Regions from separate parts of the Streptomyces noursei ATCC 11455 genome, predicted to be linked through region 1. Evidence: riboswitches for the same ligand, from Rfam matches in the RefSeq annotation. Region 1 holds a riboswitch; the other holds the start of a gene.
The links. Region 1 has a riboswitch for magnesium ahead of SNOUR_RS06320 (NRAMP family divalent metal transporter). Riboswitches for the same ligand answer to the same signal wherever they lie in the genome.

Region 1 (4,352 bases):
TGTCCTCGGCGTCGCGGCGGGCCCGGAGGCTGAGGGGGGTCAGATCGGAGGCGGTGAGCGCCTGGAGGAGCAGGGCGCGGATGTGCGTCTCCGCCCGGCGCTCGCAGACCACGTGGACGGTGGCGTGCACGGCCGCGTCGGGGTCGGAACCGGACGCCGGGGCCCGGTCCAACAGACGCCCGGCCGGGCGCAGCACGAGGTGCACCGCGAGCACGGCGAGGGTGCCGAGGACGGCGAATTCGAGGCGCCCGGAGGCGGCCAGGACGCCGACCGCGGCCGAGCACCACAGGGTGGCCGCGGTGTTCAGCCCGCGTACCCCGGCGCCGTCGCGCAGGATCACCCCGCCGCCGAGGAAGCCGATGCCGGAGACGACGTAGGAGGCGACCCGGGTGGGGCTGCCGGAGTCGCCGACGGCGGTGCTGTAGAGGACGAAGAGGGTGGCGCCGGCGGCGACCAGGGCGTTGGTGCGCAGCCCCGCCATCCGGGCGCGCCACTGGCGCTCGACCCCGATGAGTGCTCCGCAGGCCACACCGGTGGCGAGCCGGACCAGGAAGTCGACGATGGTCAGGGTGTGCACGGAGCACCTCCTCGGGGACGGGGAACGACGGGAAGGGGCCGGCGGTGGACCGGCGGTGGGCCCGCCACGGGCCGCTGTCGGGCCGGTGGCGGGTCGGGGACCTCAGTGGCCGAGGGCGACCTGGACGATCTTGACGACGACCAGGACCATCGCGAGCAGCAGGTACGTCCGCAGGGCGGCCAGGCCGACCTTGTGGCCGGTGGAGAGGACCGGCCGGGTCAGCGTCTCCAGGGGCGGCATCCGCCAGTCGTCCCGGCCGGTGCGGTCCACCGGCCGGCCGCCGCGCGCCCAGCCCTTGCGGCGCCGCCGCACCTCCGCGTACCCCAGCGCCAGGACGCCGGCCCCGCCGCAGCCGGCCATGATGCCGAGGATGGTGCCCGGGCCGAGGTCCGGGAAGAGGACGGCGGCGGTGAGGATCACCGACAGGGTGACCAGGACACCGACGACGGCGGCCGTGAAGGCGTTGGTCCGGCGGCCGTTGACCCAGGGGCCGAGCACCGCCCGGTCGTTGCACAGGAGCAGCAGGAAGACCGAGGCGGAGGGCAGCAGCACCCCGGCCAGGGTCTGCACACCCTCGGTGAGCAGCCCCAGCGGCGAGCCGGGAATCAGCACGATCGCGGCGGCCGCGGCGACCAGGCCCGCGTAGACGCCGTAGAACCCCTTGGCGCCGCCGACGCCGCGGTGCAGGGAGTGCCGGATGCCGAAGACGTCGCCGATGGCGTAGGCGGTGGACAGGGACACCGCGAACGCGCCGATGATCGAGGCGTCCAGCAGGGCCACGGCGAACAGCACCCCGGCGAGCTTGCCGGCGTGGGCGGCCAGGCCGTGCGCGATGCCGGCGGTGTCGGTGAAGGCGCCGGCGCCCGAGGTGCCCGCGAAGGCGGCGGCTGCGCAGCCCATCAGGGCGGCGGCCCCGAGCACCACGATGGCGATGCCGATCCACAGGTCGGCCTTCTCGTATCCCATGTAGCGCGGGGTGATGCGCTTGTCGATGACGTAGGACTGCTGGAAGAACAGCTGCCAGGGGGCGACGGTGGTGCCGACGATGCCGATGATGAGCAGCATCACGGCCGACAACTGGCCCGGCCCGCCGGGGAGGTGCGGGACGACGAAGTCATGGGCCATCTGGCCGGTGGACGGGTGGACCATGAAGTAGAGCGGGACGAGCAGCAGCGAGGCCGCGCACAGCGCGATGGCGATCCGCTCGAACCGGCGGAACGACCCGGTGAAGGCGGAGGCGATGATCACGGCGGCGGCCAGCAGCACCGCGCCGACCTTGGGCAGTCCCAGGTAGCCGGCGGCGAGGGTGATGCCGATGAACTCCGTCACCAGCGTCAGCGCGTTGAGCAGGAACAGGTCGATGACCGAGAACGCGCCCCAGAACTTCCCGAACCGCTCCAGGATGAGCCGGGCGTGCCCCACGCCGGTGACGGCGCCCAGGCGCAGCACCATCTCCTGGTTGACGTAGAGCACCGGGACGAGCAGGAGCAGGGTCCACAGCAGGTGGGTGCCGTAGTTCTGGCCCGCCTGGCCATAGGTGGTGAAGGCGCCGGCGTCGTTGTCGCCGACCATCACGATCAGGCCGGGGCCGACGATGGCCAGCAGGGTCTTGAGCTTGGCGGACAGGCCCCGGCGCGGGGCGGTGTCGTCGTGCCGGATGGTGCCGAGCGCGCCGCGGATGTCACCGGTGTGCGCGTCGTCGAGCACCGCGGTGGGGTGCGGAGCCGGAGCCGGGGCCGTGGCCGCGGCCGTGGAACGGATCGTGGTGTCGGTCATGGCAACCTCCCAAGTCCCCCGAGCGGGGGGAGGTGTTGGGGGCGCGGGGCAGTCATCTCCCCTGCGCGGGCGCGCAGCACGGCGACCCGTGCCGGCGGTGGGCCGTACGGGGGCGTGGGGCGGCGGGGAGGCCGCGCAGGGGAGGTGACTACCGCGTGCCGGAAGTGAGCGAGGGCAGACGGAAGGGGGGCCGATGATGGCCCGGACTACTGCATTCCATGTCTCTCGCCTCCTTCCGGTCGGGGCGCGTCGGGCGCGCCGTCGTCGATCCGGCAAGGAGCGGACCAGTCGCCGTCGACCGGTTCACCCCTACTCGTCAGAGCTTTGGCACGTCACGGCGTAGCCCCGAGTGCGGGCAGCCACTTGGGGTCACCCCTTGGGCCGGGGAGACCTGTCCTGATCCGGAGCGTCTCTCGACGGGTGGGATCAGTGGCCTGTGTCCGTGACGACGCCTCACCGAACGAGGTGCTCGCTTCGTCAAACCTCTAGGAGTCTAGACCCTGCCCACGAGGTACTTGCGCAAGGGTGCAAGTTCTTGACCGACTCTTAACCCCGCGGCGGATCCGTCCCGGAGTCCGGGACGGGCTGCTGGACACCGCTGCGACCTCGGGTGAGCATGAGGCGCATGTCCGAGAACCCCGAGCCCGGCAAGGCGGGCGAAGCCGGTACCGAAGCCGAACGGCTGGACCGCATCGAGGCGCTGCTGGCGCCTGCCGTCGCGGGGGTGGAGGAGGCCGGACGGCGGCTGCGGCCGGCCTGGCGGCGGGTCACCCGCGGTGAGCCCCGCTGGCCCTCGACGCTCGCGGTGCTGGTGGCGGTGGCGCTCCAGTGGCGGCTGCCGGAGCGGCTGGCGATCCATCCGGAGTGGCTGCTGCCGGGGCTGGAGACCGCGCTGGTGCTGGTGCTGGTGGCGGCCGACCCGTACCGCATCGAGCGGGTCTCCCGGCTCTACCGGTGGGCGGGGCTGGCGCTGATCGCGATGATCAGCGCGGCCAACGGGTGGTCCGCGGTCCATCTGGTGATCGGCCTGGTGCGCGGCACGGAGGGTCAGGACGCCGGGGAACTGCTGGCGACCGGCGGTGCCATCTGGGCCACCAACGTCATCGTCTTCGCGCTCTGGTACTGGGAGTGGGACCGCGGCGGCCCGGTCGCCCGGGTCCATGCCGTGCGCCGCTACCCCGACTTCCTCTTCCCGCAGATGGCGACGCCGGAGATGGCCCCGGAGCACTGGGAGCCGCAGTTCGCCGACTACCTGTACCTGTCCTTCACCAACGCCACCGCCTTCAGTCCGACCGACGTGATGCCGCTGACCCGGTGGGCGAAGCTGCTGATGCTGCTCCAGTCGGCGGTCTCGCTGCTGACGGTGGTGCTGGTGGTGGCCCGTGCGGTCAACATCCTCAAGTAGTCGGCTGCCGGGCCCGGTTGGGATGTCCTACGGTGGGCACCCTGAGGTGTAGAGCGGGCCTTTCGAGGGTATGGCGGCATCGTGACGGGACGGTGAGACGGGTCTGAGAACTTCATGAATACTTGCTCAATTGTGCAATCATTTGGCCAAGGCTTGACCGGTTGACCCGTAACCAATCGCTCACAAGGCTCTGACCTGCACTTTTGTCGCTTCGGGGCGGCGGTGCCGAAAACAATCTCCGGTCGGAGTCAATTCTTTCTCACGCCGCGGTCAGGTGTCGGGGCCGCTTTCCCGCTGCTGCCTGGCCGAGCGCGCTTCGGCTGCTTTCACAACACGTTCGAATGGTGGATCTGTGGGTCCTCTGCGAGAACCCGTGCCTGGTCAGCGGCATCTCTAGTGGCGAATGTCCGAGGGTTTCCACCCACCGGCACCGACACAACAGAGGCATAACGATGTCGTCGCCCCTTCTCGAATCGTCCTTCGAGCCGTCAGAGCCACTGCCCGCACGGGCCGTTTACCGCACCGCCGGCACCCCGGCCCCGCGGACCCTGCTCGACGTGCTCGACGCCACCGCAGCCGCACACCCCCAGGCGA
Region 2 (4,352 bases), 7.7 Mb from region 1:
CGGCACAGCGACGAACCGCCGACCTACGGGGTCGTCCTCAACCCCTCCAAGACCGCGCCGCTGTCACTGGGCGAGGGCGACACCATCGTGGTGCTCGCCGAGGACGGCCGGGTGACGGCGAATGTCCCCGGCCCGAGGGGCTCGTACAGCAAGACGACACCGAGGCGGCCACGGCCGTAGACCGGGCCTGGAAGCCGTCGAGGCCCGCGCCACGATTTCATTGGTTGCGCAACTGACGAAATATTGGTGCGGGCGGACGTGCGACGACGGTCGGGCGCCCGGACGGCGACGGATGCGGGGAGTTCTGCATGTTCGGCGGTCAGAGCGCCGGCGCGGCGGGGTCGCACAGGTAGCCGTCCGGCGTCGTGGTGATGATGGCTCCGTAGCGGGTCCCGAGCTTCTGCCGCAGGGCGGTGACGTGCCTGGCGAGGGTCTGCCGGGCATGTGGGGCGGACTGTTGCCAGACGAGTTCCATCAGCCGGTCGTGGCTGAAGAACTGCCGCGGGTGGGCGACGAAGTGGGCGAGGAGTTCGAACTCCATCCCGGTCAGCCGGATCCGCCGTCCGTCGATGGAGACACAGCGGCAGCCCAGGTCGACCACGAGGTCGTGCACGGTGTGGACGGGTGCCTGGGGCGTGTCGGTGCGGTCGCAGTGGGCTGCCTCGTGTTGGTCCAGGTGCCAGTGCAGGCTGCTGACGGCGGGCTCCAGCCACACCAGCGAGAGGAGCTGGGTCAGGGCGGCGGTGACCGGCCCGTGGGTGGCGAAGACGGCCTCCAGGTGAGTCGTCTCGGCCGTGCCGCTCCGGCCGGCCAGGTCGGTCAGCTGGATGTCCGGACCGGTGAACGCCTGGGCGAGCCGGGCCCGAACACGTGGCGCGGCCGGGGTGTCGCACTGCACGTGCGCGACACCGCGCCGCGTGCCGTCTCCGGTGGTGTTCGGGGAGACCGCGGCGAGCCTCTCGACGGAGTTGAGCAGCAGGTTGGTGGGGAAGGACATCGTGGCTTCTCCTTTGTGCCAAGGGCGCTGGGTCGACGGGGTCAGGACGTCCGGCGCCAGACTGCTTCGACGCGGCGCCGGCCGTCGGGGCCGGTGACCGTGCGCCAGTGGGCGCGCAGGTGGTGTCGACGCCGGGCGCCGGTATCCGTCGAGGGGGCCGTCCCCTCAGCGGAGAGGGCCTGCAGGACGGTGTTGCCGACGGCGCCGTCGGCGATCCGCCGGGAGGCTCGGGCCAGCAGGGCGAACGCGGCTGTGAGGGCCGCGCGGCGCTCGGGGCGGCGGACGGCGAGGGTGGTGAGGACGGACATGGGTACACCTCCGTGAGGCCACGCGTGCTGAAGCCGTGAGCACGGCCGGGCAGCGGTGAAGGGGTGTGGTCGGGGATGCCGCGGGCCGGTGCGGCGGCCGGCCCGCAGGGTGCCCCGGGCGGCGGCGGTGAGGTGACCGCCGCCCGGGACGTCAGTGGGCGACGGCGAGCTGCACGATGCGGACGATCACGAGGATCATGGCGGCCAGCAGGTAGGTGCGCAGGGCGGTCAGGCCGATCTTGCGACCGGTGGAGAGGACGGGCGCGGGCAGCTCGCGCAACGGCGGCATCCGCCAGGAGCCCTTGCCGGTGCGGTCGATGGGTCCGGACAGGGCCCAGCCCTTGTGGCGGCGTCGGGTCTCGGCGTAGCCGAGGGCGAGGATGCCGGCGACACCGCAGACGGCCATGATGTCGAGGATCGTCGTCGAGCTGATGTCCGGGAAGAGGACCGCGGCGGTCAGGATGATGGACAGCGTCACCAGGACGGCCACGACGATCGAGGTGAAGACGTTCATGGCCCGCCCGTTGACCCAGGGCCCGAGGACGGCTTTGTCGTTGCAGAGCAGCAGCAGGAAGACGGAGGCGGACGGGAGCAGTACGCCGGCGAGGGTCTGGACGCCTTCGGTGAGCAGGCCCAGCGGCGAACCGGGGATGATCACGATGACCGCCGCGGCGAGGACGAGGCCGGCGAAGACCGCGTAGAACCCCTTGGCGCCCTTGATGCCGCGGTGCAGCGAGTGCTTCAGCCCCAGAACGTCCCCGATCGCGTAGGCCGTCGACAGCGAGACGGCGGAGGCGCCGATGATCGAGGCGTCGAGCAGGGCGATGGCGAACAGCACCCCGGCGAGCTTGCCCGCGTGCTTCTCCAGCCCGGCTGCCACGGCTCCGGCGTCGGTGAAGTTGCCGGCCTCGCCGTGGCCGGCGAACGCCGCGGCGCAGAACCCCATCATGGCGGCGGCGCCGATGACGACGATGACGATGCCGATCCACAGGTCGGCCTTCTCGTAGCGCATGAAGCGCGGGGTGATGCGCTTGTCGATGACGTAGGACTGCTGGAAGAACAGCTGCCAGGGCGCGACGGTGGTACCGACGATGGCGATGATCAGCAGCATGACGTCGGACAGTTGAGAGTGCGCCGGCATGCCGGGGACGACGAAGTCGTGCGCCATCCGCCCGGCCGAGGGGTGCACGAGGAAGAAGATCGGGACGAGCAGCAGCGACCCGGCGCACAGCAGGATCGCGGTGCGCTCGAAGCGGCGGAAGGAGCCCGTCGAAGCCGCGACCACCACGATCGCGGCGGCCAGCAGCACGCTGGGCACTTTCGGCAGGCCCAGGTAGCCGACGGCCAGGGTGATGCCGATGAACTCCGTGACGATGGTCAGGGCGTTGAGCAGGAACAGGTCGATGACGGAGAAGGCTCCCCAGAACTTGCCGAACCGCTCCAGGATGAGCCGGGCGTGGCCGACGCCGGTGACGGAACCGAGCCGCAGCACCATCTCCTGGTTCACGTACAGCACGGGGACGAGCAGCAGCAGCGTCCACAGCAGGCTCGTGCCGTAGTTCTGCCCGGCCTGGGTGTAAGTGCCGAAGGCGCCCGCGTCGTTGTCGCCGACCATGACGATCAGGCCGGGTCCGACGATCGCGAGCAGCGTCTTGAGTTTGGCGGACAGTCCCGTTCGCGGGGCGTTGTCGTCCAGCTTGATGGTGCCGAGCGCGCCGCGGATGTCGCCGACGTGGGCGTCGTCGAGCACGGCGGGGCGGGGTGCCGGAACGGGTGGGGTGGTGGTGCTGGTGGTGGTCAGGTCGGTCATGGCAGCCTCCCGGTCCCCCGTCCGGGGGAGGATTGGGGCACGCAGCAGTGATCCCCCCTGCGAGCGGGCAGCACGAGAACCCGAGGCGGCGTGGTGCCGCACGGGTGACGTACGAGTCTGTGATGCGCGGACGCGCAGGGGAGGTGGTTACCGCGTACCGGAGGTCAACGAGGACAGGTGGGTACGGGGCCGACTGTGGCCCGGACTACTGCAATGATCATCCATGTCTCTCGCCTCCTCCCGGCTGGGGCGCCCGAGCGCCGTGACGGACCGGCAAGGAGCGGACCGGGCCGCATGCGGCCGGCTCACCCCAACTCGTCAGAGCTTTGGCACTCCACGGCGTAACCCCCTTGGCGGGGTAGCCACTTGGGGTCACCCCTTAGGCCGGGGAGACCTGTCCTGACCCTGGGCGTCTCTCGACGTCGTGGGGTCAGTGGCCTGTGTCCGTGAAGACGCCTCACCGAACGAGGTGCCTTTCGTAAACCTCTACGAGTGTGCCCTCTACTTGCATATCGACGCAACTACTTGGCGCAGCCTTGACCGGGTCCCGGAGGCCGCACCCACGTCCACGCCCGCGTCCGACCCGACCCTCCGGCTCATCGCACGGAACCCTCCAGGGCGTCGCGCCGGACGACTTGGCGGAGGCGGGGCGGGGGCGCGGACGAGCGACGGCGGGCAGCTGCGCCACAACGGAAACCCCGCAACCGCCCCTTCCATATTTGCACATTGATGCAATAACGGGCACACTTCTCGCGTCCAGGCCCCTCCCTCACGGACGGGCCCCAGGGCCCCAGGGCCCGAGCAGCCGGCGCCGAAGGGAGGCAGCCATGGGCGACGACCCACCCAGTCCGCGCTGCCTCGCCGGCAACCGCTGACGCCCCATCACGCCCAGGACCGCCCCGCCTTCCGACCCTCGCCCGGTGCCGCCCGGCGGCAGCGCCGCGCCGGCCTCGCGCGACGTGGCGCGGGCGTTGCGCGCCCGCCTGGCCCGTCCCCCTACCGGGGCTCATTTCCCTCACTCGCGCCGCCGGCGTGCCCGCCCGGGGCACGCCGTGCGAGAGCATCGATGTCCACCGTGCGGTCGGAGGTTGCTGTCATGTCGTCGTTTCGGACCAGTCCGGCCGTCTCGCGGAAGTCGCTGCCGTCGCGGCTGGCAGGCCGGATGTCCCGTATGACCTGGGTCGACATCGCGGTGGCGGCCGCGGTGCTGGTCCTGCTGTACATGACCGTACGGGTG

Region 2: another riboswitch for magnesium. It lies ahead of SNOUR_RS39575 (NRAMP family divalent metal transporter); the one in region 1 lies ahead of SNOUR_RS06320 (NRAMP family divalent metal transporter).

Annotation. Positions count from the first base shown of each region.
Region 1 is NZ_CP011533.1:1,510,424-1,514,775, reverse strand. It holds gene SNOUR_RS06325 (MgtC/SapB family protein) at 1-577, opposite strand, end outside; gene SNOUR_RS06320 (NRAMP family divalent metal transporter) at 680-2,353, opposite strand; M-box (ykoK) riboswitch at 2,654-2,825, opposite strand; gene SNOUR_RS06315 (DUF1345 domain-containing protein) at 2,979-3,758, shown strand; gene pls (epsilon-poly-L-lysine synthase Pls) at 4,211-4,352, shown strand, end outside.
Region 2 is NZ_CP011533.1:9,205,847-9,210,198, reverse strand. It holds gene SNOUR_RS39590 (CASTOR/POLLUX-related putative ion channel) at 1-180, shown strand, start outside; gene SNOUR_RS39585 (winged helix-turn-helix domain-containing protein) at 320-997, opposite strand; gene SNOUR_RS39580 (hypothetical protein) at 1,039-1,305, opposite strand; gene SNOUR_RS39575 (NRAMP family divalent metal transporter) at 1,457-3,115, opposite strand; M-box (ykoK) riboswitch at 3,418-3,591, opposite strand; gene SNOUR_RS39570 (ABC transporter permease) at 4,212-4,352, shown strand, end outside.